DNA from 4 places in the Cohnella sp. GCM10012308 genome. Region 4 is predicted to be linked to each of the others. Evidence: riboswitches for the same ligand, from Rfam matches in the RefSeq annotation. Region 4 holds a riboswitch; each other region holds the start of a gene.
The links. A riboswitch is a leader RNA that binds a small molecule or an ion and turns the genes downstream of it on or off. The one in region 4 is predicted to bind cyclic di-AMP.
Positions count from the first base shown of each region.

Region 1: another riboswitch for cyclic di-AMP. It lies ahead of ACFOTD_RS10815 (KamA family radical SAM protein); the one in region 4 lies ahead of ACFOTD_RS05535 (C40 family peptidase).
Region 2: another riboswitch for cyclic di-AMP. It lies ahead of ACFOTD_RS15025 (TrkH family potassium uptake protein); the one in region 4 lies ahead of ACFOTD_RS05535 (C40 family peptidase).
Region 3: another riboswitch for cyclic di-AMP. It lies ahead of ACFOTD_RS20470 (resuscitation-promoting factor); the one in region 4 lies ahead of ACFOTD_RS05535 (C40 family peptidase).

Region 1 covers NZ_JBHRYU010000007.1:52,177-59,939, forward strand. Annotated here, with positions in the region: gene ACFOTD_RS10810 (serine hydroxymethyltransferase) at 1-1,152, shown strand, start outside; cyclic di-AMP (ydaO/yuaA leader) riboswitch at 1,260-1,405, shown strand; gene ACFOTD_RS10815 (KamA family radical SAM protein) at 1,569-2,642, shown strand; gene ACFOTD_RS10820 (PspA/IM30 family protein) at 2,815-3,483, shown strand; gene ACFOTD_RS10825 (DUF350 domain-containing protein) at 3,652-4,056, shown strand; gene ACFOTD_RS10830 (DUF4178 domain-containing protein) at 4,081-4,596, shown strand; gene ACFOTD_RS10835 (DUF4247 domain-containing protein) at 4,593-5,372, shown strand; gene ACFOTD_RS10840 (hypothetical protein) at 5,520-6,056, shown strand; gene ACFOTD_RS10845 (NADH:flavin oxidoreductase/NADH oxidase) at 6,774-7,763, opposite strand, start outside.
Region 2 covers NZ_JBHRYU010000011.1:177,049-184,811, reverse strand. Annotated here, with positions in the region: gene ACFOTD_RS15030 (hypothetical protein) at 1-1,469, opposite strand, end outside; cyclic di-AMP (ydaO/yuaA leader) riboswitch at 1,743-1,890, shown strand; gene ACFOTD_RS15025 (TrkH family potassium uptake protein) at 1,972-3,315, shown strand; gene ACFOTD_RS15020 (TrkH family potassium uptake protein) at 3,352-4,683, shown strand; gene ACFOTD_RS15015 (potassium channel family protein) at 4,702-5,364, shown strand; gene ACFOTD_RS15010 (polysaccharide deacetylase family protein) at 5,445-6,284, shown strand; gene ACFOTD_RS15005 (3D domain-containing protein) at 6,474-7,115, opposite strand; gene ACFOTD_RS15000 (LysR family transcriptional regulator) at 7,296-7,763, opposite strand, start outside.
Region 3 covers NZ_JBHRYU010000020.1:7,963-15,725, reverse strand. Annotated here, with positions in the region: gene rnmV (ribonuclease M5) at 1-273, opposite strand, end outside; gene ACFOTD_RS20470 (resuscitation-promoting factor) at 513-1,664, opposite strand; cyclic di-AMP (ydaO/yuaA leader) riboswitch at 1,976-2,188, opposite strand; gene ACFOTD_RS20465 (TatD family hydrolase) at 2,343-3,140, opposite strand; gene ACFOTD_RS20460 (HD domain-containing protein) at 3,182-4,474, opposite strand; gene ACFOTD_RS20455 (AbrB/MazE/SpoVT family DNA-binding domain-containing protein) at 4,793-5,041, shown strand; gene rsmI (16S rRNA (cytidine(1402)-2'-O)-methyltransferase) at 5,132-6,082, opposite strand; gene ACFOTD_RS20445 (tRNA1(Val) (adenine(37)-N6)-methyltransferase) at 6,197-6,988, opposite strand; gene ACFOTD_RS20440 (initiation-control protein YabA) at 7,224-7,607, opposite strand; gene ACFOTD_RS20435 (PSP1 domain-containing protein) at 7,663-7,763, opposite strand, start outside.
Region 4 covers NZ_JBHRYU010000003.1:27,620-35,382, forward strand. Annotated here, with positions in the region: gene ACFOTD_RS05510 (transglycosylase domain-containing protein) at 1-824, shown strand, start outside; gene ACFOTD_RS05515 (YwhD family protein) at 1,140-1,655, opposite strand; gene ACFOTD_RS05520 (hypothetical protein) at 1,850-2,686, opposite strand; gene ACFOTD_RS05525 (M1 family metallopeptidase) at 2,880-4,982, shown strand; gene ACFOTD_RS05530 (hypothetical protein) at 4,999-5,817, shown strand; cyclic di-AMP (ydaO/yuaA leader) riboswitch at 6,153-6,296, shown strand; gene ACFOTD_RS05535 (C40 family peptidase) at 6,302-6,769, shown strand; gene ACFOTD_RS05540 (hypothetical protein) at 6,952-7,763, opposite strand, start outside.

The DNA.
Region 1 (7,763 bases), on a different contig from region 4:
AACATCGTTAGCGAAGCCGTCCTTGAAGCGATGGGCACCGTTCTGACCAACAAATATGCAGAAGGCTACCCGGGCAAGCGGTTCTACGGCGGCTGCGAGTACGTCGACATTCCCGAAGAGATCGCCCGCAACCGCGCCAAGGAACTGTTCGGCGCCGACCATGCCAACGTGCAGCCGCACTCCGGCGCGCAGGCGAACCTCGCCGTCTACCTGGCGACGCTGCAACCGGGCGACACCGTGCTCGGCATGAACCTCGCGCACGGCGGACACCTGACGCACGGCAGCCCGGTCAACGCTTCCGGCCTGCTGTATAACTTCGTCGCTTACGGCGTCGACGAGCAGACGTTCACGATCAACTACGACGAAGTCCGCAAAGCCGCGTTCAAGCACCGTCCGCGCATGATCGTCGCCGGCGCAAGCGCGTATCCGCGCATCATCGACTTCGAAGTGCTCGGCCAGATCGCTCGCGACGTGGGCGCGCTGTTCATGGTCGACATGGCGCATATCGCCGGTCTCGTGGCTGGCGGCCAGCACCCGAGCCCGGTGCCGCACGCGCACTTCGTTACGACGACGACGCACAAGACGCTGCGCGGACCGCGCGGCGGCTTGATCCTGTGCACCAAGCCTTGGGCCGCGGCGATCGACAAGGCGGTATTCCCCGGCACGCAGGGCGGCCCGCTCATGCACACGATCGCGGCCAAAGCCGTTGCGCTCGGCGAAGCATTGCAGCCGTCCTTCAAGGACTACGCGGCTAACGTCGTGACCAACGCCAAGGCGCTTGCCGAGACGCTGACCGCAGAGGGCATCAACCTCGTCTCCGGCGGCACGGACAACCACTTGATGCTCGTAGACACCCGCAGCCTGAACATCACGGGCAAGGATGCCGAGCACCTGCTCGACTCCGTGGGCATCACCGTCAACAAGAACGCGATTCCGTTCGATCCGACGAGCCCGTTCATCACGAGCGGCATCCGTATCGGCACGCCGGCCGTTACTTCGCGCGGCATGGACGCCGCGGCGATGAAGAAGGTCGGCCAGGCCATCGCCATCACGCTGAAGAACGCCAAGGACGAGACCAAGCTTGAAGAAGCGCGCAAGCTGGTGCGAGAGCTCTCCTCGCAATATCCGCTGTATCAAGGTCTTGAATACTAAGACCAGGCTCGCCGGCGTATCCTAAAAACAGGTACAGGCGCCCAATTTTGACCTTTCGAGGCCGAATCGGGCGCCATTTGTTTGACGATTCGGGACATTCGGTATAAACTAAGTGTACGCTTAATTCCCGGTATCGGCCGGGAAACGGGGGAACCAAGTCTTTATGGGGCGAATTGAAGCCATTGCAGGCTTCATAGGGTACCATCTTACCCGAGTCCGTCAGCTAACCTCGTAGGCAGTGGATGGGTCACATCTAATTTATTGAAGCTTGAATGACCCTCGCCGGGTCTTTTGGCGTCTCTACAAGACCCCTCTGTCTGGCTAAGCGTATTGCGCGCGCCTGTTGCAGAAGGGTCTTTTCTGTCCTTCGAGGCGTGTCGACTTTAGACCGGGAGAAGGAGGAATTCACGTTGGCCATGCCGGAATTCGCCAGAAACATGGACCAAGACGCTGCCGCTCCTTTCTGCATGAACACGAATACGTATTATCATAGCCTCATCGACTGGGGCGACGCTAACGATCCGCTCCGCAAGCTGCTGTCTCCATCTTTGCCGGCGTCCGGCGGCCAAGGGATCTGGGGCGCCTCCGACGACGAAGCCGAATATCTGGCCCAAGGTTACCGCCATAAGTTCCGGACGTCCGCTTTCCTGATGCTTCCTGAGACGGAGGCTGAAGAGGGCGTGTCGCCGGCGCTCGCATACGTGGCGGCCCATCCTGAGATCCGCCAGGTGATACTGGCGGGCGGCGACTGCTTCGGCCTTCCCACGCTCAAGCTGCGGAATCTACTCCAGAGCCTGCGGGCCATCCCGCACGTCGGAATTATCAGGCTCAGCACGCGCATGCCGATCATGGAACCGATGCGCATTTCGGACGACCTGGGTTTGCTGCGCCTAATCCGCGAATTTTCAACGCCTTCCAAGCCGCTTTATCTGATGGCGCACATTCATCATCCGCGGGAGATGACGGACCAAGCGATTCGCGCGTTCCGCTCGCTCCGCGACGCCGGGGCCGTCATCGTGAACCGGACGCCGATCCTTGGCGGGATCAACGACGCGCCGGAGCTGCTGGGCGAGCTGCTGGAGCGCCTCGAGCTGGCCGGCGTGACGCCGTATTACTTTTTCGTCGACCGTCCGAGCGAGGCGAACGGGGAATTCTCGGTACCGCTATCCAGAGCGTACCGTCTGGTCGAAGAAGCCAAGCTGACGACGGCGGGACTCGGGCGGCGGGCGCGTCTTGCGGTCAACCACGACTCGGGCTTCGTCGAAGTGCTGGCCGTCGAGGGCGGCAAGGCCTATCTGAAGTTTCACGCTTCGCCCGACGACGACGCGGGCAAGTTCATCACGGCGGACTGCCCCGACGACGCGATGTGGCTGACCGAGCTGCCGGGCAGCGAATCGAGGATCGGGTCGCTGACGATCGACTATACGGACTCCGAGGATTACGGTCTCCGCACTTCTTACGTCAAGCGGCCGTATCAGATCGGAGACTGATCTGTCGCGCTTATTCGACATACATCCGGCTTTGCCTTTCGAGGCAGGCCGGATGTATATTTATTTTGACGGATAGTTGGGCGTCTACGGGGAAATGTTGAAACGGTCGGCCTGCATCCGCGTACTACAATACATAGCCGCGAACAAGCGGACAAGAGGAGGATTCGTGTAAATGTCTATTTTCAAACGATTGCGCGATCTCACGCTGTCTAACGTATATGCCTTAATTGAGAAGGCGGAAGACCCGGTCAAGATGACCGATCAATACCTGCGCGACATGGCAGAGGATCTCGAGGACGCGGAAAAGGCGGTCGCCGCCCAGATCGCGATCGAAAAGCGATTCAAGCAGCTGTACGAGGAGCAGTCGGCGCTCGTCGCCAAGCGCGAAGAGCAGGCGAACATCGCCGCGCAGGCGAAGAATATCGACCTCGCGCGGCGCGCGCTCGAGGAGAAGAAAGCGGCAGAGACGAAGGTTGCCGAGTACAAAGCCAGCTACGATCAGAACAAGCAGGCCGCCGACAATCTGCGTCTGAAGCTCGACGAGATGCGCAAGCAATTCACCGACCTCAAGAACCGGCGCGAGACGCTGGTCGCCCGTGCCAACGCGGCCAAGGCGCAAGCCGGCATCAACAAGGCGATGGCCGGCTTCGGCACCGATACCGCGATGTCCGGTCTTAGCCGGATGGAAGAGAAGGTCCGGCAGATGGAAGCGCACGCCGAGGCGACCGAGGAGCTCAGCCAGTCCAAAGGCAGGTCGCTGGACGACGAGTTCGCGACGCTCGGCAAGGACAAAGCCGTCGAGGACGAACTGGCGGCCCTGATGAAAAAGTACGAGAGCTAAGGCGATCCAAGAGGACTCCCCCGCGGGGTCCTTTTTTCAAACGCCCATCTAAGCTAAAATAAGGAAAGCATTTCATGGCGCGTCCGAAAAGGGGCGCTTCGGGCGGCCCATTCCCGCAGGCTCATGCGGAATCGCCCGGTTTTATCCGCGGGAGGAGAGACGTTAACATTGACGATTGAAAACGTGGTCGGCACGCTGCTGTGGACGGCGGCGGGCGCGGTGCTTCTGTTCATTCTCATGGGCATCGACGCTTATTTCACCAAGTACAAGGATATGGAAGAGATGAAGCGGGGCAATACGGCGGTCACCGTCCGGTTCGTGCTGAAGCTCGTCGCACAAGGTTACATTCTGTCCCGCTCGATCGTGACGTCAGACGATCTGGGCGAGGCGCTGCTCGTCTCCTTCATTTCGTTCGTCATCCTCTTCGTGCTGGAGTGGATCGTCGAATTCGCGTTCAGGCGCATCGGGGATTTGCGTTTGGACGAAGGCGTGCGGGACGGCGTCGTAGGGTATGGCCTGATCGCGGGCTCCCTGCATCTGGTCGGTGCGATGATCATCGGCTCGTGCCTGTAAGGCTGCGGGAGAGGAGGACAAGAGATGAGCTTGTTCAAACGGGTTAAAAATATTTTGAAAAAAGCTGAGCCGCTTCCGCAGGAGCGAAGCGTGCTGACGATGGGGCCGGGAGACGTGTGCGAGGTGTCCCTTGTCACTTACCAGGTGACCGGGCGCACGAAGCCGACAGCCCGTAACGAAGTTTGGCTGACGCTTCGGGACGGCGCGGACGTCCGCTATCTGAACATCGAGCAGCGGCTCGATCTGTCGTATTCCTTGTTCAGCACGATTGACGGGCGTCTCGATTCGATGGACGAAGTGCCGGCGCATATCGAGCTGGACGGTATCGATTACCACCTGGAGGACCAATACAACACGCGGATCGTCGAGGCGGGCAGCACGCCTTTTACCTCGGCGGGAGGCGATCTTTACGTATGGCGTTTCCAATCGGACGGGCGTAACCTGCTGCGGATCGAATGGCAGGACGGGCGCTTCATGCTGTATGAAGGCGAAAGCGTACTGCCGGGAGACGTGGAGTGGCTGAGAGGAAGCGGACGATGAGCCGGCCGGCGCGCCGGCGTTCCGGTCGCGGATGGCTGCGTTCCTCCATTCACCTGACCGTTATGCTGGCCTTGGTCGTGACGCTGTTGTCCGCGTGCGGGCCGAGCCTTAACGTTCAGGAGACGTATCCGCTCGAGTCGGTCAGCGGCAGCGGCAGCCAGACCTCCTACGTCTACAGGGCGGCGGGGGAGACGGTTCAGGAGGTCGCTACGGCGCTCGAGGCCAAGAAGAAGCCTGAGCAGGTGTCCAAGGACGATCCCGAGCATATGTTCCTCGTCTATTCGGATCAGGTCATTCATGTGCAAAAGGATCCGAACAAGCCGGAGGACAGCCTGGTCGAGGTCGACTCCAAGGAATACGTGCGGCAGAACTACAGTCCATCTTTCCTGGAGGGCTACCTGCTCGCGAGCTTGATCGGCAACCTGTTCGATTCGTCGAGAGGCGGCTATTACGGCGACTATCGCGGCTACGGGAGCCAAAAGTCATATCCGCCGACCTCGGGTACCTACCGCACGCCGACGGTCAGCGATCAGAAGGTCGCGCCGCCGCTCACGGTGGACAAAAAGGGCTCGATCTTCAAGCGCGGCAGCTCGTCCGGCTCCAGCGGCAGCGTAGGCTCCGACGGACTGTTCGGCAAGAAAAAGTCGACGACGGGCAGCATTACGCGCGACGGCACGGGCAGCTCCGGGAGCAAGTCCGGCTCGAGCTTCAAGCCGCGCAAGACGACGAAGCCGCGAACGAGCTTCGGCGGCTCGGGACGCATTAGGCGACGATGACGATAACGATAACGGAAGCGGAAACGGGAAATAGACCAATAATCTTATCGGCGTGAAGCACGCGCCGCTTGCATTCCTTATCTTCGGATGAGGGAGGCGGGCGGCGTTTTTGTTTTACATAAGGTGATAAAAAGGAGCAAAGATGCGATGAGTCCAGACTTATTTAACCTGGAAAAGTTTAAGGCCGATGCTTTGTATCGGCAGGGAGATCCGGAGGCCAACCGACAGTTTGAAAAAGCATTCGCCTCCTGGTGGGCCACGACGCTCCGGGCAGCTAAAGGTGCCAGATTACTCCGGCTAAAGTCCGGATTGACGTATGCTTCCATGTACTTTTTACGCTTCACCTGGTTTCCAGCTTTCGGCAGCTTGAAGGGACTGATTCCCGAATACGAGGTGGAGGATTACAAAGACGGTTTCCGGTACATCGATTTTGTGTATTTCACGAACGCGTATCGTGTAGCGATCGAAGTGGATGGCCGCGCTTCTCACCGCATGAACGCCACGCCTGCTGAATACGAAGATGAGCTCACGCCAAAACCATCTCGTCATCGACGGTTGGTCCGTGCTGCGTCTTGCCTTTCTCTCCATCCGCGACAAACCCAGGCAGTGTCAGCAGGTGCTGCAGCAGATGCTAGGGAAAATGAGGGTGGGGGACGAGGAGAGTACGGCACTGACGATGATTGAAACGCGAATACTCGATTATGCGTCTCGTATTTCGGGGCCGTTGGAGCCTTATGAATTACGGGGGAAATTGGGGCTGCATCGAAATACGATATCGAAATATATCGCATCGTTAGTAAGAAAGGGACTGATCGTGCCCGAGAGTGTGGATCACAAGCACAAGTATCGTTATCTGCTGGGCACAAGAGTCGAATAGCATCCGTGTACAATTAATGTGCATGGTGGGCGGTAGGAGCGAAGATGCATAAAAAATGTGCATGGTGGGCGCGTGGAGAGATGGGTCAGGGGCGGATGAGGCGAAGATGCATAAGAAATGTGCATGGTGGGCACGTGGGGAGATGGGTCAGGGGCGGTAGGAGCGAAGATGCATAAGAAATGTGCATGATGGGTTGGTCGGGCGATGAGATGGGGGGAGTTGGGGTGAAGATGCATAAGAAATGTGCATGGTGGGCGCGAGGTAGGATGAGACGCGGACGGGTGAAGCGAAGATGCCTAAGAAATGTGCATGACGGGACGGTTGGGCGATGAGGCGGGGGGGCGGTAGGAGCGAAGATGCATAAGAAATGTGCATGGTGGGTTGGTCGGGGCGACGACGCGGGGGCGGAGAGGCGAGGATGCACAAGAATGGTGCGCGGTGGCCGTGCGAAGCGAAGTTTAGCCGACGACAATATAAAAGCCGACGCGGCAACTGGACCGCGTCGGCTTATGAACGGCGTTAAATTAGCGATGAACGGGATAGCCCCGTTCATAGGCTTTCGGGATGTCGGTTTTGCCGTCGAGGCGGCGCAGCGCGTCGATCGCCCAGTACGGGTTGCGCAGCATGGCGCGGCCGATGACGGCCAGCTCGGCGTCGCCCGATGCGACGACGTGCTCGGCGAGCTCGGCATCGTCAAGCATGCCGACGGCGCTGACGGGGACGCCGAGCGCTTCCTTCAGCGCACGCGCGAACGGTACCTGATAGCCTGGATAGTTGCCGGGCTTGCCCTTCACTGCCGGGCCGCCTTCGCCGCCGGTGGAGACGTCGAACAGGTCGACGCCCGCGTCGCGGTAAGCGCGCGAGACCTCTAGAATATGGTCAAGGTCGTAGCCGTACTCTGCATACTCTATCGCGGACACCCGCATGAGCAGGGGCATATCGGAGGGCAAGACGGCCTTGACGGCTTTGATGACCTCCACGCCGAATTTGGCTTTGTCGCGACCGAATTCGTCGTCGCGCTTGTTAATGCCCGGCGAGTGGAATTGGTGGATCAAGTAGCCGTGAGCGCCGTGGAGCTGGATCGTGTCGAACCCGGCTTTGACCGCGCGGGCTGCGGCATCGGCGAATTTGCCGACCAGTGCCCAGACTTCTTCGGTGCTGAGCGCGCGGGGCTGCTTGGCGGTGGCGTCGAACGGCTCGTTCCACGGGCCGACAGGCGGTTCCGCGTCAAGCGCTTTGCGCCCGGCATGCGCGATCTGGATGCCGATCTTGCCGCCGTGCTTGTGGACCTCGTCTACGATACGCCGGTAAGCGGGAATTTGCTCGTCCGACCATAGGCCGAGATCTCTATTCGAGATGCGCCCGTCAGGTTCTACGTCGGTCATCTCGACGAGAATGAGACCGGCGCCTCCGACTGCGCGGGAAACGTAGTGAACGAAGTGCCAATCGTTAGGAGCGCCGTCTTCCGCGTCGACGGAATACTGGCACATCGGGCTCATGACGATGCGGTTGCG
Region 2 (7,763 bases), on a different contig from region 4:
AGCATAAACCAGGCGAAAAGGGCGCCGATAATCATGAGCTCGATAAAGCGGGTCTGCCACGGAAATACGGCATAGCCGACATGGCCGAAAGCCCATACGGCGGTCGCGGGCAGAACGGCGATGGACGTGAGCACTTTGGAGACCGCGGTGCCCGGGCTTGAAGCGTCGTGCGTGCCTGCACGCTTGGATCTGACGAACGCGCCGAGCCATTTGCGCACGAGGCCGATGCCGAAAAAGCGCGTCTGGATCTCCTCCGAGATGCCGGCGCACCAAGCGAGCAAGGGCAGCAGCCAAGGCGCGTACATATTGTAGGCGGATTGGCTCGGATCGGAACCGTAATAGCTGCCGAGCAGCAGGCCAAGCGCCGTCAACACGATCGTTTGCGCCGCAAGCAGGATCACGGCGAGCATATAGCCCTGCTTCATGGCGGTTTTGACCTGGCTGCCGTAGTCCGCGTCCTGCCAGCGCGGCCACAGCGAGCGGCCCATCGAGCGCCACAGGCCGTCGCCGCCGACGGCGGCGAAGTACGTGAGCAGCGCTTGAATGAAAAGAATAACGACGTTCGTGACGAGCAGCGCCGACACGTTGCTCTCCGAAGCGATCGCGTTCATGTCGACGGACGAAGCACGCAATCCGGGGCGCAGATTAAACATGAACCCTGCGTACATGACGAAGAAAGCCGCCGACAGGAACAGCCCGCGTTTGAACGATGTCCATCCCCGGCAGGTCGCGGCATAAATAACGGCAAGCACGAACATGACGATCTGCGGCAGCAGGAAGCCCGTCATCGATAGCTTATCGGCAATCTTGCGCTGCTGCGCAAGCTCGTCCGCGAATGCCTGGGGCAGCGCGTACCGGTAAGTAAGCACCTTGTCTGGCTTTACGAGCAGCTGCACGTGCGCGTCCGACAAGCCGGACTTGCGGCTCTGCAGGATGACCGAGCCGCCTTGCGTCAGGCTGCCGGTAGGCTCCCAGGCCGATGCGTCGTAGTCGGGCTGCGTCTTCAGCCAGGCGATCGCTTCTGCGGTCCGCGCGTCTGCGTCGCTTGCGGCCGCTTTGTCCGCATCGGTCAAGGCATCGCCGACACGCGCCCAGCCGACGACCTCGCCCGATTCCATATGGACGGATACGCGGTCGACGCTGCCGTCGGCCGCATGGATATCGACCGCGTAGACGTCCGTCGGGTAACGCGCATCCCAGTCGCGGTCGTATTCGTCGGTCAGCTTGTGCTTGGTCATATAGGCTGCCATGCGGTCGTCGCCTACATGCGTGATCGTCGCGTCGGACCCTTCGCCAAGATCCATTCCCCAGTGCGCCGAGGCGTAAGCCAGGCCGATCCGCTTTGCCTCGCCGCGGCTGATCGCGGCCGATTCGCCTTTCATAGCCGGCGCGATCGCAGGCAATACTTGCATGAATAGGAAGATAAGAAGGCCGATTCCCGCGGCGACAGCCCATTTGGATGATCTCAAATTATCCACTCCGATTCCGAATTGATCTGAAAAAGCGTATACATCGTCTTTTTATCCGCAATAGCTGGTCCTTCCGCTTATTATCGATAGGAATTGAAGCCAAAACAAGAGAAAGAGTTAGAATCCCCGTAAAAAAGCTGTTACACGGCCTAATAACGTCCGTATATCCTCATACAAGGCGATTTTTCGCATTTCTGCTGTTGTGCGTACCTATCGGACAGACTATAATGCGGTGTAATGTTTTTTATGGAAACCGAACCATCGTGTCTTCATCATACTACCCAGCCGAATTTCCGCAAAGAAAACGGGGGAACCACTTAAGCTTTTCCGGGGTGAATTCCGCGCGCGTCAAGCGCCGGATAGGGCAGCCTGATCTGGCCCGAACCCGTCAGCTAACCTCGTAGGCTGCCAGACAGGATCGCCGTGCGCCAAGGCACTGGAGCTCCAGTGTCTTTTTTTGCGCGCTTTTTCAACCGTTTGCCGACATGAGGTGAATCGTACTTTGCTTAAAAAAATCATCGGCTGGCTATATGCTTCCCCGCCTCGGGTGCTGACGATCGGCTTCGCCGTCATTATCGCGGTCGGCGCGCTGCTGCTCAGGCTCCCGATCTCCACGGTGTCCGGCGAGCCGACGCCTTGGCTAGAAGCTTTTTTCGTCTCCAGCTCCGCGACCTGCGTGACGGGTCTGATGCGGCTCGATACGATCGCCTACTTCTCCGTCTTCGGCCGTTGGGTCATGCTCGTGCTCGTACAGCTCGGCGGCCTCGGCTTCATGACGATGGGGACGCTGTTCGCGTTTTTCGCCGGACGACGCCTCTCGCTCAAGGACCGTCTCGTGCTGCAGGAAGCGATGAACCAGGGCAGTCTCGAAGGCATCGTCCGGCTGGTGAAGCGCGTCCTTATCTATGCGCTTTGCATCGAGGCGGTCGGCGCACTGCTGTTTACCTTCCGGTTCATGCACGAGATGCATTTCCGGCAGGCGCTCTATTACGGCGTATTTCACAGCGTTTCTTTTTTCAATAACGGCGGCTTCGACCTGTTCGGCAACTTCCGCAGCATGGCCGGGTATGTCGGAGATCCTTATATGAACCTGCTCTCGATCGTGCTCGTCGTGCTCGGCGGCGTAGGCTTTGTCGTCCTCTCCGACCTGGTCGAGCTGCCGACGCGCCGCAAGCTGTCCTATCATTCCAAAGTCGTGCTCTGGGTATCGGCGTTCCTCATCGTGCTCGGCACGGTCACGATCCTGATCTTCGAGTATACGAACGAGCTCACGTTCGGGCCTTTATCCTTCGGAGACAAGCTGCTCGCGGCCGCGCTGCAGTCCGTATCCACCCGTTCCGCCGGCGTCAGTACCGTCGACATCGGCTCCCTGCGGGACGCGACGCAGTTTGCGATGGTGCTGCTCATGTTCGTCGGCGCCTCGCCCGGCTCCACCGGCGGCGGCATCAAGACGACGGCGTTCGCGGTGCTCGCGGCCGCCGTCTGGGCGATGCTTCGCGGCCGTACCGACGTCGTGCTGCTCGGACTGCGCATCGAGCGGGCCAAGGTCAACCGCGCCATCACGGTCACGATGCTGTCGCTGGCCATCGTCATCACGTCCGTCATGATCCTCTCGATTACCGAGAAGCAGGCGTTCCTGCTCATTCTTTTCGAGGTCATGTCCGCCTATGCGACGGTCGGATTGTCCGCCGGGATCACCGGGGACTTGACTGCCTTCGGCCAGATACTCATTATCGTCCTCATGTTCATCGGGCGTCTCGGTCCGCTGACGATGACGTACGCGCTGGGCACCAAGTCCGGACGCACGCTGTACCGCGAGGCAGAGGGCCGCATCATTATCGGGTAAAACCATGGTAAGGAGGGGAGACGCTTGCACAAAAAAATGTACGCTTGGCTGGTCGCCTCTCCTCCGCGGACGCTGGCGCTCGGCTTTGCCTTCATCATCGGCCTGGGCTCCTTCCTGCTGCAGCTGCCCGCCGCTTCGAGCGTCGGCGCGCAGACACGCTATATAGACGCGCTATTCACGGCGACTTCCGCGACCTGCGTCACCGGCCTGGTCGTCGTCGACACCCACGACCACTACTCGATGTTCGGTCAGATCGTCATCCTGGCCATGATCCAGATCGGCGGTCTCGGCTTCATGTCCATGGCGACGTTGTTCGCGATTTTCCTGAAGCGGCGCATCTCGCTCAAGGAACGGCTGATTCTCCAGGAAGCGCTCAATCAAAGCAGCATCGAGGGCATCGTACGGCTCGTCCGCCGCGTCGTGCTGTACGCGCTGTCGATCGAAGCCGTGGGCGCCCTGCTGTTCATGGCCTGCTTTCTTAGAGATATGAGTCCGGGGAAGGCGTTATACTACGGGATCTTCCACGCGGTATCCTTTTTCAACAATGCGGGGTTCGACCTGATGGGTGGCTTCCGCAGCCTCACTGTTTATGCGGGCGATCCCTGGGTCAACCTGATCGCGATGGCGCTGATCGTGACGGGGGGGCTCGGCTTCGTGGTGCTCTCGGACTTGACGGACCTCCGGGGCGGTCGCAGGCTGTCCCTGCATTCCAAGGTGGTCCTGAGCATGTCGGGATCGCTGATTCTGTTCGGAGCGATCGTCATATTCGCTTTCGAATACTCGAATCCCGGCACGATGGGACCGTTAAAAACGGGTACTAAAATTTTATCTGCGTTTACGCAGTCGGTCAGTCCCCGTACCGCCGGGATCAATACGCTCAATTTGACTGATTTGCGGCAGGCGACGCAATTTTTCATCATTATCCTGATGTTCATCGGCGCGTCTCCGGGCTCGACGGGCGGCGGCATCAAGACGACGACGTTCGCGGCGCTTCTTGGCGCGGTATGGGCCATTATACGCGGGCGGGAGGACGTCGTCATGTTCCGGTACAGGCTTGCGCAGGAACGCGTCTACAAGGCGTTGACGCTGACCTTGCTCGCGCTGGCGCTGGTGCTGGGCGCGACGATGATCCTGTCGACGACGGAGGACCATCATTTTCTCATGATCCTGTTCGAGGTCGTGTCCGCCTTCGGGACGGTCGGGCTGACGATGGGACTCACGACGGATTTGAGCTTGTTCGGCAAGATCGTCATCATGCTGATGATGTTCGCGGGGAGGCTCGGGCCGCTCACGATCGGCTACGCGCTCGTGCCGAAGCGGGATAAGGTGCTTTACAGGGAAGCGGAAGGCAAGATCATCATCGGATAACGAAAGAGACGTGCCACCATGAAAATGAACCAATTCGTAATCATCGGCCTCGGACGGTTCGGGGCAAGCATCGGCAAGGAACTGATCGAGCTGGGGTACGAGGTGCTCGGCGTCGACCGGGACGAGGAAAAGGTGCAGGAGATGAGCGGTATCCTGACGCATGCGGTCATCGCGGACGCGACGGACGAGGACACGCTGCGTTCGATCGGGGCCCGCAACTTCGACTGCGGCGTCGTCGCGATCGGGGACGACGTGCAGGCGAGCATTCTGGCGGCCATCCTGCTCAAGGAATTGGGCGTCAAGAAGGTTGTCGCCAAGGCGGTGTCCGAGCTGCACGGGCGCGTACTCGAGCGGATGGACGTAGACCGCATCATCTATCCGGAGCGGGACATGGGCATCCGCGTCGCGCATCAGCTCGTGTCGCCCAACCTGCTCGATTACATCGAGCTGTCGGACAAATATACGATCGCGGAGCTGGGCGTGCCGGCCTGCCTCGCAGGCAAATCGATCGAGGAGACCAATCCCCGCGGCCGTTACGGCTGCAGCATCGTCGCGCTCAACAAGCCGAAGGGGATGATCGTAGCGCCGACGGCTACCGATACGCTGGCCGAAGGCGACGTCATGGTCGTAATCGGCACGAACGAGCAGATCGAGGCGTTTCAGGACGCGATCGGCCAATAAAGGCGGGAAAGGTATGATATGGGCTTCATTCGCTCACGCTAACGGCAGTGCCGCCTATGCGACGGGAGTGGATGGAGATCATGCTGCATCGAGAAAAATGGAGTCGGTGGCTGGCCGCTCTGACGGTCGGCCTGATGCTTGCGGGCACGGCGCTTGTGCCGGCCGAAGCGAATGGCGCCGGCAATGCGGGACAGGCGCCCGCCGTGGCCGCTTTCGCGTCCAAGGGGCGCAAGCCGGCGTCTGCGCCCGTGAGCTGGTCTGACCTGCAGCGCCGGTACAGGGGCGTATTCGTGCTGCGCGCCTCTTCTTCGGGCGGGCGGCGCGTAGCGCTCACCTTCGACGACGTGCCGGACCCGCGGTATACGCCGCTCGTGCTGAACGTGCTGAAGCGCAAGCGGGTCCGCGCCACTTTTTTTGTCGTGGGGAGCCGGGCGGCCAAGCACCCCGGACTGCTGAGAAGAATCGTGAACGAAGGCCATGCGGTAGGCAATCATACCTACTCGCATCCGGAGCTTCCCAAGCTTAGCCTTGGGCAGGTCAAGCGGGAGATCGAGCGGACGGGAACGACGATCCGGACGACCGTCGGATTCGAGCCGACGATGATCCGGCCGCCATACGGCGACATCCGGCCCGCCCAGCTGGAGTGGGCCAAGTCCCGGGGGTACACGGTGATCAATTGGGACGTCGACTCCCAGGATTGGCGCCAGATTCCCGCCGGCGTCGTGCTGCGCAACGCGATCAAGGGGCTGCACTCGGGGTCGATCGTGCTCATGCATGCGGGCGGCGGAACCGGACAGAACTTGTTCGGCACGGTGAACGCCCTGCCGAAGCTCATCGACCAGCTTCGCGCCAAAGGCTACGAGCTGGTCACCGTGCCGGAGCTGCTGCACATCCCGGAGCGCAGACCGAAGCGGGCTTGAAGGCAGCCGGAGGCCGACGCGCAAAGGAGCCGATCCAAGTGCTGCCTCAGGTCGATGCAAAAGAGCCGATCTAAGTGCTGCCTCAGGTCGATGCGAAAGAGCCGGTCCAAGCGCTGCCGCAGGCCGACGCGCAAAAAAACACCGCAATCGCCTTTTGCAAAGGCGGCTGCGGTCTCGGGCGCATCCGGACTAATTAAGCACGTACAGATTGACGTATTGAATGCCAAAATTGCTTGCTTTGTCCCGGGATCCGGGCACGAAGATGTCGATGCGGTTGCTCTTGATAGCGCTGCCCGTGTCGCGCGCGACGGCGAACATGCCGCCGACGGGCAATCCGTCGGCGTTGTAGCCCGTGATGTACACCTTGGTGCCGAGCGGGATCACCTTGGGATCGACCGCGATCGTGCCCAGCTTCAGCGCGTTGCCGAAATAATCGACGGGCCCCCAGGCATTTTCTTCGATGGCGGCGGAGTAGGCCGTCGCCTTCATCTGAATGGCGGTCGCGTAGGACAGCGAGTCGCCCGAGGTTGTCTTGACGAGCTTGGCCGATTGCGCGATAACGGCCGCTGTCTGGACCGACTTGGCGGTCACGGCCGCGGTCGTCGGCGCCGGGATCGACAGCTTCAGGCCGGCGTATATATTTTTCGGATCGACGTTCGCGTTGAAGCTCATCAGCTTTTCAAGCGGCACATCGAACTTTTTGGACAGCGTCCAGAACGTGTCGGCATCCGTGGCGGTATAGGTCGTGGCCGCGTAAGAAGCGGCCGCGGGCAGCAGCAAGGCCGCTCCAAGCGCGAGCGCGGCGGCTCGCATTCCCAATCGAAAACGCATATGTATTCACCCTCCGGTTCGAAATCATGCGCTTAGCGTAGCATGATCCCTCGAATCGGGTTAAGTGGTAAAGGGCGCCACCGTTGGATAACCAAGGATATCTGAGAGGCGCTCTCATCCGGCATTTGCGTTGCCGCGGGAAAAACGGGACGACGATGAGAAAAATGAAAATTCGCTCCGCTAGCTCTGACGGCTGCCCCTGCCGAACAGCGCGATCGTCTCTTCAATTAAATAGCGCGTCGAAGGCGCGAGCCACGCGAGGTCGCCGTAAATAAGGGAAGTCGTACGCTTGAACTCCTCGAGCTCCCGGATGCGGACGATATAGAGATCGTTGTCGCTCAGCATTTGCGGGCGCAGGTACGACTTGGGCAGCATCGTGCCGGCGCGGCTTGCGCCCAGCAGCCGGACGATGGCCTCGAACGAGTCGATCTCCATGCGAACATCGGGCTTGACGGCGTATTGGCGGAACAGCTCGTCCGTCAGGTTGCGATACCAGGTGCCCGGCGCGAACAAGATCATCGGTAGACCGTTCAGATCGCTCATCGACAGCTGCGTACGTTCCACGATGAAGTGCGAGCGCGGCAGCACCAGTACGACGGTATCGTCGAACAGCGGCGTGCTTGTGATCGACGGATCGTCCTCGACCGA
Region 3 (7,763 bases), on a different contig from region 4:
TAAGAACGCGTGGCTGCATCCCGGCACCCTCGCCTCGATAATCTTGCGTATTTTCTCGCCCGGGACGTCCGGATCCGTGAAGATTATGACGCCCCGCCGCTCGCGGGCCAGCTCGATGCGTCGCAGCACCTTTTCGTCGATCGCCGAACCGCCCGTCTCAATCGTATCCGCGTCGACGGCCCTTCGGATCGCCACTGTATCCTCCTTGCCTTCAACGACGATGATCTCCGCTATTCTAGCCAGGCTGATGCCGTCCACCCCGTTCGTTCTCACTACCGTTCGTTGTCGTTGCCGTTCGTTCCCATCGTTCTTCCCGTTCAGTCCGTTCGCATCGCTTCGTATGCCCTATTATAGCCCACATCCCGAAAATGACAAAGGGAAGAGGCACAGGCCCCTTCCCAGGACGCAGCGACCCGACCAGGCCGCCGCCAAAAAAAATTGACCGCTCCGACATAAAACAGACACAAATTCGATAATAGCGGGTAATGAAAATTAAGAACCTATCAGGCGGCTCAGGCGGCCGATGGCTTAACCGGTCCGATCACGTACACGGTGTTGCCGCGTTTCTTGCCGAACTTATTCGCATACCGCTCGCTGTCGTAATACACGTCGATCTTCTTGCCTTTGATCGCGCTGCCCGTATCTTCCGCGCGGCGGAAGCCGATGCCCTCGATGTAGACCCACCAGCCCAAAGGCACGACATCCGGATCGACCGCGATCGTACGACCCTCGGATACCGTAGTGCCGGAAGCGGTGATGCCGTAGCCCACGTCGCCTACGTCCTTGCCCGTCGAAGCCGGGCCCGCGGAATACGCGGTTAAGGTGACGCCGGACAAAACGCTCTTTACCTTCACGGATTTGCCGTTCAGCTGGAGCGTCTTAACGTCGTCCGCGGCTTTGTTGTAGGCAAGCGACACGACGGCCGCTTTTTTCTTCGCGCCGACGGCTACGACTTGCTGCACGATCGGCTGGTCAAGCGATTTGTAGATGAGCTGTTCGTTGACGAGCTTGCCGTCTTCGTAGACGCGCTCGAACTTTTTCACCAGCAAGCCTTGCTTGCCCGTCTGCACGACCTTCGTCTTGCCGACCAGCAAGTTCTGATCCGCTGTCTTGACGACTTTGTACGCCATCGGATGCTCGGTCGTGACGACCTCGCGAGTGACGCGGACGACCTTCACCTGCAGGCCCTCGTCGATCTTCGACGTGAGCGCCGGCGTGACTTTGTCTTCGGCGGAGAGCGTGATGCCTTCGTTCTGCAGCAGATCGCCCACCGTCTTGACTGTTGTATATTTGGTCTCTTTCTTCCCGTCTGCGACGAGCTGAACGCTCATAGCCCGATCGATGACGACTCGCGTGCCTTCCTCTACCGAGGACGTGAGCGCTGCCGACAACCGATCGTTTGGACCGACCGTGATGCCAATCTCCTTAAGCAAGGCGGAGACATCGGAAGTGCGGGTTTGGATGACGGTAGATTTCCCGCCGTCCACGACGGTCACGCTCTTGGCGGACGCGCCGTGCAGCAGCATGATGAGACAGATGGTAAGAGCAAAGGACAAGATTGCGCTCAAGAGAATCAAACGCAGATGCTCATGCAACCATCGCGCTGCGGTAAGCTTGCCGGTCGGTCGTGGATCATGGGTCCCTTGAAGGGGGATTGCACCCATTTTCTCGTTCCTCCTTCATAGCCTCGCCGTCGACTGTTTTACATGATATTCGTCTGACGCGACTATCCATTTGTGATAACGGCGCTGGAAGCTTAGTGTGGAGCGGCTTGCACACTAGCGAATTGCGCCGCCTTGCCCAGCTGTGGAGGCATGTCATGCGCCTGCCATTCATCCCGTGGGTGCTTCCGTGGAGCGGTCTTTGCGGCCATCGGCGCCGAACGTGTAAATTCGGGCACAAAAAAAGCCTGCGACAGAGGGCCTGGTCGTGGCTTCCGCTCAACTGGACGAGGGACGATGGGGCGGCACGAGGTTACCTCTCTCTACTACGCTTGCGAGGTTAGCTGTCGGGTTCGGGCGTCGAGAGTCTGCCCTAAGCGATCAAGCGGTCTGCCGTCAGCCGGACGGCGCCCGTCGTTCGCTACTCACCCCAAGATTGCTCGGACCGCTGGGACATCGGCAAGCGCCGATATCGTCCGCGTCGGGTCCCCCGCTCTCCCCGCTGGGAGATTAAGCGCACTGGAAAAGGAATGTCATATTCGGACTTCTGGATTAGATAATAACCCGCACGCCCCAAAGGTGTAAAGAACGTGCAAAGAGCGAATTTCAGCGTTTTAAGGCAAATTTAAGCCATATTTTTAGGATTTCGAGAGCAAAAGCTAGTTTTTTCTTAGAAAATATTTATTTTTCTACGTTTGTTGGCGCTTTTTCTTCGAGTCGAAAACAGACACGTGCATTTCGATCCGTAATTTCTTCTATTTTTTTCCTAGAAAGGCCTGTGATTTCCGCGGCGGAATCAGCTACAAACTGCACGTAAGAAGACTCGTTTCGCTTGCCGCGATAGGGGTGGGGGGTAAGGTACGGAGCATCGGTCTCGATCAACAATCGGTCCAGGGGGACACGGGCCAATACCTCTTTGGGAACGCGCGCGTTTTTGAAGGTGACCGGTCCTCCGAAGGAGATATAGAAGTTCATGTCCAGGCATTGCTTGGCCGTCTCCCAGCTGCCGGAGTAGCAGTGCATGATACCCCCGATCTCGGCTGCTCCTTCTTCGCGAAGAATACGGACGACGTCCTCATGAGCGTCCCGATTGTGAATGACGATCGGCTTGCCGATCCGCTTCGCGAGCCTGATCTGTTCGCGGAATACGAGCTGCTGGACGTCCTTGGACGAAGTGTCCCAATAATAGTCGAGTCCGATCTCGCCGATCGCTACGACTTTCGGATGACTGCATAGCGCTTCGATCCAGGCCAGATCCTCCTCCACTCTCATGTCGACGGCATCCGTCGGATGCCAGCCTACTGCCGCATAGATAAAGTCGTGCTTTTCGGCTAATGCAAGGGTCGTCGGGATCGTCTCCCTGTTGAAGCCGATATTGACGATCGTACCGACGCCCGCTTCCTTGGCGCGCGCGATCACTTCTTCTCTATCGTCGTCAAACTTCGGCGAGTCCAGATGGGCGTGCGTATCGAACAGCATGTCTTGAAGGTCTCCTTTGACTGATTAAATTGGTATAAGATCTATAATCCCAGCAGCTCGCGAATCTCGGGCTTCAGACTATCGATGTGCGGGAGCACCAGGTCTTCGGGATAGTAGATGTAATACTTCCCGGTATGAAGTCCCGCGATCGACCGGACGATATCGCTTTTCAGGGAAATCTCTGTCAACCGGTCTTTTTCGTCCAGCACCAGGACGGGGGTCTTTTCTTTGGGCTCGGGATCCGGAGATCCTGGCTTGTACAGGTCGTAAGGAAGGTTCGTCGGCGTGTCCATCTGAAGGTGATAATCCGGATGCAGACCGATCCTTTCCCATTGCTCCCGAAGCTCCGCCTCCAGTGTTTCGTGCGGACTATCGAGGGGTACATACTTGTACAATCGGCGGTTTAAGAACCTTTTACATAAGTCCGCCAAGATCTCGTCCTCTTCGTCCGCCCATTGGCCGAACGCCGTCTGTACCATCGCTTCATCCAGCGCCAGATAGTCCCGCAGTCCGATCGTGCCGTTCAACAACTGCGCTAGCGGCGGCAGCAGGAATTTGAACGCATGGCCCCCGCGGAACAACTCGCGCGCCCTCATGAAAATTTGCCTCAGTACGATATCCGAACTGCGCGTCACGGGATGAAAGTAGATCTGCCAATACATTTGATATCTCGACATCAAATAATCTTCTACCGCATGCATCCCGCTCTCCTTCACCACGATTCGCCCTTTATAAGGACGCAGCACGCGCAAGATCCGATCGAGATCGAAGGTGCCGTAGTTCACGCCCGTGAAGTACGCATCCCTGAGCAAATAATCCATGCGGTCCGCGTCCATCTGGCTGGACACGAGGCTCACGACGATCGGCTTGTCGTACGTCTTGCAGATGACGGCGGCAACCTTTTGCGGGAAATCCTCGCTTACTTCCTTTAATACCCGATTGATCTCAGTATCTCCCAATATGATCGCGCACGACCATTCCTCATGATCCGTGTCGAACACCTGTTCGATGGCGTGGGAAAAAGGACCGTGTCCGACATCGTGCAGCAAAGAAGCGCATAAACTGACCATTTTTTCCTTTTGCGGCCAATCCTGGTATCCGTTACGCTCAAATTGACTGATAATTCTTCGCGTGATATCGTATACGCCCAGCGAATGGGAGAATCGGCTGTGCTCTGCCCCATGAAAGGTCAGGTACGAAGTTCCCAACTGGCGTATGCGCCTCAATCGTTGGAACTCGGCGGTGTTGATAAGCTTCCAGATCGTCGCTTCCTGTACGTAGATGGACTGATGAACGGGGTCCTTGAATACTTTTTCCTCCCGAAGACGGTACATGTTTCGATCACCTCGTAGGTTTGGGCTTCACATTCGACAAACGCTTATGATTTTGTCGAATGATGTCATTCACTAATTTTAAGAACTAATCCCTTTTTTTACCTAATATACTGGTGAATTGGTGCTAAACTGTGGAAGTTAGCGGGTATTCAGCTAAATTTCAGCTAAAGAAGCCACTATTTCTGGTTGACTTATTTGGGAATCGTTGGTACGATAGAGTACGGAAAAGAAAGAATTTTGTCGAATGATGGCGAATATGCGGAGGTTCTCCGACATTTCGTTTAATCTTATTTTACGCGAATGAGGGAGGATTTCCAAATGTTGAAGTCGACGGGCATTGTACGGAAAGTGGATGAACTGGGTCGTGTGGTCATTCCGATCGAGCTGCGCAGAACGCTGGGTATCGGGGAAAAGGATGCGCTGGAAATCTATGTGGACGGCGAGCGCATCATGCTGAAGAAATACGAACCGGCTTGCATCTTCTGCGGCAATGCGGACAACGTTATTTATTTTAAAGGAAAAATCGTTTGCAGAGAATGCTTGAAGGATTTACCTGCAACCGTGTGACAAATTAGAGAAATTCGTTTATAATGGAAGAAGCACTTACCAACATCGTTATTTCTAACCTTTTTATATCTCCTTGCACCCCTCCCGGACTTAGTCCGTGGAGGGGTCTTTTTCTTCTTCAAGCAACATCTGGTATACCTCCCGGCGGGACACGCCCAGATCCCGTGCCGCTAGGCGCATCGCTTCCTTGCGATTTTCTCCGTTCTGCGTTTCGTACCGGGAGACGTGCTGAGCCGTTGTCATCCCGGACCACCATGCATCGCCAGGCTCAGCCGTCGAAGCGGCTGACGGGTCCGCGCCTTCGATGACCAGGCAGCATTCGCCCAGCGGCGGATTGGCTTCTATATATTGCAGGCAAGCTTCGGCCGTACCCCGTACAATCTCCTCATGCTTTTTCGTCAGCTCGCGCACCACCGCAATCCGTCGGCCGCTCCACCGCTCGGCGACTGCCTCCACGGTTTTTTTGAGTCGATGCGGAGATTCGTACAAGAGAAGCGTTGCTTCTTCCCGATCGAGGCGGGCGAGGAAGGACTCCATTCCCTTGCGGTCCCGGGGCGGGAAGCCTGCGAACAGGAATCGGTCCGTCGGCAAGCCGGATACGACGAGCGCGGAAAGTGCGGCGTTAGCGCCCGGAATGGGAACGACCGGTATGCCTTGCTCTGCGGCCGCAGCCGCAAGATCGGCGCCCGGATCCGAGATGGCCGGCATGCCGGCGTCGCTGACGAGGGCGATCGTCGTGCCTTCGGACAACAGCCGGACAAGCTCCGGTCCGCTCGCTCTCTTATTATGCTCGTGATAGCTGACTAGACGCGTAGAGATATCGAAGTGCGTGAGCAGCTTGCGCGTCTGGCGCGTATCCTCGGCGGCGATCATGTCCGCTTCCTTTAGCGTACGAATGGCCCTGAACGTCATATCCTCCAGGTTGCCGATCGGCGTCGCGACGAGATAGAGCGTGCCCGGTCCGCCTGCCTGGCGAGCACCGAAGCTTTTTTGAACCTGCGCAGCTGCTTGCAGCGTTATCTGTGTCTGTGCATCCGACATGAGATCGGTGTCCCGCTCGCTGGCTTGTCCGTGCCCTTCCGGCAGCTCGGCGCCCTCTGATGCACCTTGCGGATTCCTTCCTCGCCAGCTGCGATCCCGCTTTTCCTTCATCGCTCAATCCTCCGCCCCTTCACTCGTGTCCGTGTCGTTCAATTCTGTTTTGCGTCCGTAAAATACGTCCAGCAGTTCGCCTGTATAAGTACGGCCTTCTCCTTCGTATACGACAAGCGGCGGGAGCAAGCGAAGCTCCGGCCTTCCGCCCAAGCTGGCCTCGATAAGCACCATGTTCGCTTCCGCTCCCGCCCGCGAGTGCACGAAGCGCATCCGCTTCGGCTCGAGCCGATGCCTCTGCATGGCGGCCATAATCTCCGCCAGCCTGGACGGACGATGCACCATGGAGACGCGCCCGCCCTCGCAGACGCTTCTCGCGCAGGCCGACACGACATCCTCCAGCGTGCATCCGATCTCATGGCGCGCGAGCGCTTGGTGCAGATTGCCCTTGTGCTCTCCGGAACCGACGGGCTTGTACGGCGGGTTGACCGTTACAGCGTCGTAAGCTTCGCTGCCCTGCAAGGCGGGCAGCGTCTTCAGATCCGCTTCCCGAATGTCGATCCGGGACTGTAACTCGTTGTACGCGACGCTTCGCCGGGCCATATCCGCGAGCCGGGGCTGCAGCTCTACGCCTTCGATAGCTGCATCGGTCCTTGTCGCGAGCAGCAGCGGGATCACGCCGTTCCCCGTGCATAGATCGAGGATTCGTCCTTTCTTCGGAACGCCCGCGAACCTGGCTAGTAGAACGGCATCCAACGAGAAGCTGAAAACCTCTTTGCTCTGTATAATTTTATACGCATGCGTAAGCAGGTCGTCCAGCCGCTCGCCATCCAGCAATTGCGGCTTCCCGAGCATGATGTTATCGTTTTCATTCAAAGCCCAACGCACCGTCCCGAATTTTTTCTTCTATTATATATGCGTCATTTCGTACCACTTTTTTATACCGGTTTTTGTTGCCGGCATCACGTCTCTAAGCTTACTCGATTTGCCTACCCAATGCCAGCAACGCACCGTGTCCCACCCGTTGCCTCTGCAAAAAAAAGCCGGCTCCCCCGGATTGGAGAGTCGGCTGTGCGCGGTTAAATTGCACTTAAGGCTTGCTCAGAAACGAAAGGCAGAACAAGCAATCGCCTTCCATTCGCAAATGCCCGTAATACACATTGCAAATATGGAAGCCTTCGTGGTACAACCGGGCCAGGTTGTCGTAGCCTTCGCCAATAGAAGACCCGGCTGCAGCCTCGGCTTGCTCCTGATGACGGGTATCGGCCGGTTCCTCCGATACGTCGACCGCAGGTTCTGCCACGAATTCGATTGTCTCGCGCTTGAAGATCTTGCGCAGCTGCTGGTTCTCGATGCGCAGCCGCTGGTTTTCTTCGACCAATTCCTTAATCTTGAGCTTAAGCGAGCCGAATTCCGAATGGAGGCCGCCTAGCTTCGCCTCGAGTTCATCCACGCCTAAGTATATATCCTTCATGGGCAAGCTCCACCTTAAAGCCAGGTTGTGTCGGTGACGATAGGCGCTGCTGGAATTACTTTACGACGACTTCTTCAAAAGGAAGTTCTTTGACCTTGCCGACCTCGAACAACTGTACGTGGACGCTGCGGCTGCCCGCATTGAGTCCGACGACCT
Region 4 (7,763 bases):
CGAGCAATTACAACGACCGTTATTTCGGCGCGGACATCGGACTGCGGCAGGCGATCGGCACGTCGGACAATATTTTTGCGGTCCAGACGCTTATGAAAACAGGGCCCGATAACGTCATCGCGATGGCGCGCAAGCTTGGCATCGCCGGCAAGTTGGACGCGGTGCCGTCTCTCGCGCTCGGCACGTTTCCTGTGAGCCCGTATGAAATGGCCTCGGCCTATGCCGTATTCGCCGCAGGCGGCGTGAAGCGGGAGCCGACGGCGATCCTTCGCATCGCGGACAGCGGCGGGCACACGTTGTACGAAGCGCGGCCGAAGACGGAACAGGTCGTGTCGCCGGCACTTTCCTACGTGCTGACCGACTTGCTGGGCAGCGTGTTCGAACCCGGCGGCACAGCTCGGCGCGTCGCCCACCTGCTGCACCGGCCGACGGCAGGCAAGTCGGGCACGACGAGCTCCGACGCCTGGTTCGTCGGTTACACGCCGGACCTGGTCACGTCCGTCTGGGTCGGCTACGACAAAGGACGGGCGATCACCTCCAGCGAAGCGCACAGGGCCGCTCCCATCTTCGCCGAGTATACCGAGGCAGCGCTGGCGGGCGTGGAGCCCCACACTTTCGCGATACCGGAAGGCGTCGTCTCGACGGATATCGATCCCGTGTCGGGGCTGCTCGCGTCCGTCGCTTGCCCGGCGCGCGTGCATGCGGCGTTTCTGGCCGGCACGGAGCCGACCGGCACTTGCGGCCAAAATTCGGAAGCCGCGGACCCAGACGGCGGCGGAACAAAGTCGCTCTGGCGCAAAATACGCGGTTGGTGGAAAAGCTGACGCGCAAAGACGTTGAGGCATCACTATTTCACGCCCGGGGCAACAATTCCGGCGAATAAGACGATGGCACATCGTTATTTCGAGCCCGAGACGACTTTTTCGGCGAATAAGACGCTGGCACATCGTTATTTCCGGCTTGGGACGACCATTTTGGCAGACAGGACACCGGCACATCGCTGCTCCGACACGAGCCCGCCATTTCGGCTCCCCCTCCTAATACCGCAGCAGCACCTAAGCTAAACCAAAAAGACTGCCTACGCTCGCGCGGGACATTCCCCCGCAAGCAGGCAGTCTTTGTTCATGCCGCGACAACGCTTAAGCCAGCTGGTCCTTCAGTTCCTCCGGCGAGCGGTCCCACCACTCGTAGTTGTGCGATTGCAGCAGCCGGCGGAGCGCCGCCTTGTCCTCGTCGCCCAGGTCCTCGAGCAGGAACTTGCGCTTGATCGCGCGGTCCATCCGGTTCACATGCTCGGCCAGCAGCTTCCAGCCGCGCCGCGCTTCGGTATCGATCAGCATCTCGCAGGCCGTCGCGCCTCCGTAGAAGCTGCCCCGCTCGTCGCGGTCGACGGCCACCCATACGATCCACACCTGGCGGCCGTTCGGGACGTTTTCTTTTTCCGGCGAGAACTTGATGCCCTTCTCCACCTTGCTCTTCGCATGCATCGCGCCTACGTCAATATAAGCCTCTCCGCCGTCGATAATGACGGGCGATACCTGGCTGAGATCGATGGTCCCCGCACCGAAGCCTTTATGTTCTTTACTGCTTACTACATTCAGCGCCAGCTTCTTTTTCTCCGGCTTCGGCTGCTGATCGTTCGCGTTCGTATCCACGACTCATCCTCCATCCTTTTCGCTAACCCTATTTTATCGAAAAGCAGCATAAAAAGCACCACGCGGCACCGCTCCTCCGGAGTGCCTTGCGGAAGAGCATTAGTCGCGGGAGATGCAGATGTTTGGGACAAACCAAGACATTGCGTTAAAAAAACCGCCCGCCGCATCTTCCCGCGGCAAGCGGCTTCCCTATCTTAAATATCGTCGTTCGGCGTCGTCGGACCTTCGGACATGAGCAAGTCCTTATGCGCGAGGGGCTTGCCGCCCGCGTCCGTTAGCGTCTCAAGCTCGGGCACGAACGCGCCGTACCGATACGTATAAGCGGTCGTCAGCCATCCGATCGCCGACCGTTCGCCGTCTGCCTCTGCCGCGGATACGCGCTGCACCGTAACGATTTTTCCGGGAGAAATTTTATAAGAGGACACCGGGTCCACAGCCGCTCCCTTGGCGCGAACGCCGGGGATGACGCCGCCGAGCCCGCTCGCAGGATCGGTCAGCTTGACGCCGCCGCCCGCGATTCCTTTCAACTCATAGCGCTGCGCCAGGTCCGCGATCGTAAAAGCCGGGTCCGTCACATCGAACAATAGTCTGAAGCCTTCCGCGCCGTCGTAGACGCTAAGCCCTGTTCCCGCCTCGACTTTCGCCGCCTTGCGATAGATGAGCAGCTCCGGTACGCCGTCGCCGGTCAGATCCTCGAACTTAACCTCAGGCTTCTTTAAGTAATCGATCTCGGCCGCCTGCATGAAGGCGAACCGGAGCGAGCCGTCCGCCAGTACCCGCCACCTGATCGGACGTCCCGATTCGTCGAGATCCGCCTCAATATCAATCCCTTCCCGAAGGTTCAGCGCCTTCGCCAAATCGGGATTGCGATTCGTAAATACGGTTTCCGTGCGCGCGATCGGCAACGTGCCGCCGTCGGATACGCCGCCGGCCAAGGGAGGCCCGGCGAGAGCTATGGATGGGATTCCCGCGAACGCGGCGGCAGCCGTGCCTGCCGCGATCAAGCGGAGCGTACGATGAATGGGGTTCATGACCATCCCTCCTTCTAATATAGTTATACCCATTCTATGTAGATGGACAACCGCCTAGACCGGCTTGTCCTTCCGATGCCGGGCTTGCCGCTTGCGGCGGCGCGCGAATTTCAATTGTTTGGGACAAAGATATAATCTGCGGACAACCCACATATACATCTGCTAGATGCTTGTCAACGGGAGGGTTACCGTCATGCCCCAACGCCCCATTTATCGTATCGCCGCGCTCGCCGTTTCCGCCGCCGTGCTGCTGAGCTCGGCCAGCTTCGGATTCGATGCCGCCTGGCAGTCTCAGTTCACCCTGCCCGCCTATGCCGCACAGGACCCCCTGACGGCCGCCTCCCGGGATTCCGGCGATTTGACCGGAGCGCCCGACGCCAATGCCGCAGTCGACCCCGTCGAGTCGCCCGCCGACTCGCCCGTCGGCTCCGACGCTGCCGGCGCCTCGGAAGGACAGCACAGCGCGGCTGCGGCGCCGCAGCCTTCTCCGATTCCAGCCCCGCAGCAGTCCGTAGCGCTCAGCAACCGGATCGTCGACTACGACATCTCGGTCAAGCTTCTGGACGGCGGCCAGCTCGAAGGCTCCGAGACGCTGACTTGGAAAAACCCCGGTCGCAAGCCCGTGACGGATCTGTACCTTCATTTGTATCCGAACGCGTTCGCGCCCGGCAGTACGTTCCTGAACGAATCGAACGGCCAGCTTCGCGGCGTGAAGATGACGCCGGGCAAGGACGGCGCCATGGAGCTGAGCGAGCTTACGACCGAGGATGGCGAGACGCTGCTGCCGCGCCTTCGTTATGTCCAGCCGGACGACGGCAACGCGCAGGACCGCACGCTGGCCTCCTTCCGTCTTCCCAAGGCCGTAGCGCCGGGACAGAGCGTCACCGTCCGCATGAAGTTCACCGTCAAGCTGCCGCAGGTATTCGCCCGCATGGGACAGGCAGGAGACTTCGTCATGGCCGGCCAATGGTTCCCGAAGGTCCCCGCCTACGAAACTGCGGGCGTCCGCGGACGCGCGGCGGAGGGCTGGGATCTCCACCAGTATCACGGCAACTCGGAATTCTACTCGGACTTCGGCGTATACGGCGTGAAGATCGACGTACCCGAGGACCGGACCGTGGCGGCAACCGGTTTTCAGTACAAGCAGCCCGTCGTCAAGGACGGACGCAAGACGTACCAATTCTATGCAGAAGACGTGCACGACTTCTCCTGGTCCGCCTCTCCCGACTTCGTGACCGCGGAGGACTCCTTCTCCTCGGCCGGCGTGCCCGGCGTGCGGATCAAGCTGTACCTGGACCCGCTGCACGCAAAGCAGGAGGAGCGCTACATGCACGCGGCCAAATCCGCGCTGGCAAAGCTCGGCGAATGGTACGGCGACTATCCGTACACGACGCTCTCCATCGTTATCCCCCCTGCCGACGCGGAGGGCGCGGGCGGCATGGAATATCCGACGCTCGTCACCGGCGCGGCGGCAAAGGACGACAATCCGGGGTACGAGCTCGAGCGCACGCTGGTGCACGAGATCGCGCATCAATACTGGTACGGCATCGTCGCTTCCAACGAATTCGAGGAGGCTTGGCTGGACGAGGCCTTCACGTCCTACACCGAGGATAAGCTGATGGCCGCCATCTACGGCGTCTCGGCCCGCACGCCGATCGAGTCCCTCTACATGACGAACCCGCTGCCGCTCAAGCTCGACGCCTGGAATTACGGAAGTTCGGACGCTTACGCCGAAAACGTATATATGCGCGGCAAACTCGTACTCAAAGCGATCGAGGCCAAAACCGGGGAAAAAACGATGTCGAAGATCATGCGGACTTATTTTCAAAAATACCGCTTCAAGCACCCCGACAGCCAAAGCTTCCAGCGTGTCGTCGAAGCCGTAACCAAGGATGACTGGAAGGATTTCTTCCAGGCCTACGTGTACCGGGGAGAGTCGGCCGACTTCGCGGTAGCCTCCATCCGCACGGAGCCGGACGGCGAGGGCGGCTATCAGTCCATCGTCCTGCTCACGAGGACCCAGGGCAGCCCGCAGGCGGCGACGGTGCAATTCGGCTTCAAGGACGGCAAAACCGTACGCAAGACGTGGGACGGCATTCAGAGCCACATCCAGATCCGCCTGCAGTCGGCATCGCCGTTGTCGTACGTGGCGGTCGATCCGATGCTCGACATCGTGCTCGATCACAGCCGTTACGACAACTATCTGAAGGCCGAAGCGCCCGCGCGCAAGCGGACCAAGCTCGACGTGACGCTAGGACAGCTGATCGACGCGATCGTCGGCAGCATGGCCTGGTGATGGAGGAGGAAGCGACATGAACGACGCGATCCGAAAAGGCTGGGAGACGACCAAGCGACACAAATTCGTACTCGTCGCCTTATTCCTTTACCGCCTGTTGTGGGGATTTTTCCTCTACCGGTTTATCGATTCGGTCGTGGCGCCAATCCTGACCCGGTATCCCGACGAACATCCGCTCGGCGCGGCAGCCAAGCAGCTTTTTGCGATCGAAGCCCAGTTCCGTCTGCTCAAGACGGGTCTGGCCGATCGCACGCTGCTCATGCTGGGCTGTATGCTCCTCTTCCGCATGCTGATCACGCCGATTCTGAATGCGGGACTTTACTACTCCTTCACCCATGCCGAGGAGCAGGGCGGCACCCAAGTGCTCAAGGGCATCCGCCGGTCGTGGAAAAAGGTGTCCTTGCTCTACGGCACCGAGAAGCTGATCGCCCTGGCGCCGGCGATCTGGCTGATTCCGTTCGGACGGAACGCATACATGGAAATGCCCGACGCCGCTTCATGGCTCGGACAGATGCTCCCTTACGCCGCGGGCTGGGCGCTCTGGATGCTGGCGGTGCATCTCCCCTTCTTATTCATGCAGTTCAGCGCCGCCGCAGGGGACAGCCCTTGGCAGGGCGCGCTTCGCTCGATAAGCCGCCTGCTCCCCCTGCTCGGCGTAACCCTTTTGCTGCCGCTGCTCTCCCTGCTCGGTTCCGCCGCCGTATCCGGCGCCACGCTGATCTGGACGGGCTTGCTCGCGATCGCGCTGAACCAGGCGTTCCACTTCGTCCGGTCGATGATCGCGCTCTGGACGGCGGCCTGCCAGCATCGCTTGTGGCAGCGCGAACAGGCTTAAAATAACGCTTATAAACAGAAAAAGACGGCGCGCCGTTCATCGGATGATGAGCGGCGCGCCGTCTCTTTTTTTTTGCAGGCTATTAATATCGGTCGAGAGGGCGGCATAGACTACGTTCATACTCTTGCGACTGCAGCCTTGTCGAAGACTTGCGTCCTCTTAATCTTTCTCATTTATTCATAGGCTTGGCCTTTCGCGGGCGCAAACCCCGCATCCCTTGCTGTGATTGGGTTATGAGACTTCGCCAGCATATTCCTTTTGATTTGGGACATTAAGGATTTCTAATCTTGAAGGAGCAGGAGTTGGGGCCTAAAAATCGAATTTCTAAAGCTAAGGTGCGAAAACTGCCGAATTCCCGCGCACTGGGAAACGGGGGAACCAGTCTTTACCGGGTGAATTGGCTTTGCCTCGCGCAGAAGCCATAGGGAACCTTCAACCGAACCCTCCAGCTAACCTCGTAGGCACTTGGAAGGAGCTTCTTGTTTTGCGCAAAGTTACTGTACTTCTACTTGCTTTAACCTGCCTCCTGGCTTTCCAGTTGGGCAGCGCGTCCGCAGCTTCCAAGCTCGACTCGACCGTCTCCAAGCTGATCGGCATCGACTACGATTACGGCGGCACGACGACTAGCGGCTTCGATTGCTCCGGATTCACGGCTTATGTTTTCAAGAAGTTCGACGTCAAGCTGCCTCACTCGTCCAAAGGCCAATTCGCCATGGGCGACAAGGTCGCTCGCGACGATCTTCGTCCGGGAGATCTCGTATTCTTTAATACGAGCGGCGAAGGCGTGTCCCACGTAGGCATCTATGTCGGCGACAACAAATTTGCGCACTCGGCTTCCAAGGGTGTTACGATCTCGGATCTGGATGAAAAGTATTACGCGAAGCGCTATGTCGGCGCTCGCCGTGTAATGGACTCCGACACTTACACGTCCGTGGCAATCGATCACGTGTAAACTCGGCTGAAGTGGAATGGCTTAGGCAAAGACCCGCCCCAAAGCGGGTCTTTGCTGCTGCTTGGAGTGAATGGAGAGGTTACTTAGGTTGTACCCCCCCGTAAAGATTTCGAAACAGGCTTTGCGTAAAAAGTTGCACGAAAAACGGGCTTTGGCGTCGTATGCCAAAGCCCGTTTTTTCGTCATTTTTTCCAGGGGAATTCCGCGCCGAGCCGTTCGGCTTCCTCCGGCTTCACCCGGCCGCCGTAGCGCGCTCTGCCATACAGCTCGCCGAGCTGACGGGACGCGCTCGCCAGCCAACCTCGGGATGCCGTTTCCGGCGTACGGGCCCGGGGCGCTTCGTTTTGAACGCGCCACGCCTCGATCGCCCGGAGCGTCTCCGACGGCGTAAGCGATTCGCGGTGCGCGTATCCTTCTTTGACCGCATCGGCGATGAGCGCGGCATATAGACTTCTGACCTTGTCCTCCGCCGACATCGCCGTCCACTCCTCGCGCCCGAGCGCGCGTTTCGCTTTCGACCGATTCCGCGAGAACAGTCTGCCCAGCAGCTTTTCTCCTTGGAGCAGGCTCTCTCGTTCTTCGGTGTAACCGAGATCCGCCTCGGCCGCGCGCCGCCCCGCGAGCAGCCTGCCGTACCACGCTTTCAGACGATCGGAGATGCGCCGCCACCAGACGGCGCTGAGCAAATATCGCCGCGCCAGACGATAAACGACGGCAAGCGCCAGCAGCGCGAGTACGACATACAGCGCATACTCGAGCCATACCCACAGCCGTCCGGTGCCTCCCTCCTGCGGCGGGAACGCCGGCGGCTGCGCGGACTGCACGGGTTCGGGCGTCTGTTCGGGGGCAGGTTCGCCCGCCGGGACGCGCGAGACCAACCAGCGGATGAGCCGAAGGACCTGCGGCCAGATCGGAAGTCCCGCAAACGGGAGAAAGACGAGCGCGACGACGATGCCCCACAACGCGAGGTACCGCTTGCCCGCGGCGGCAAGCC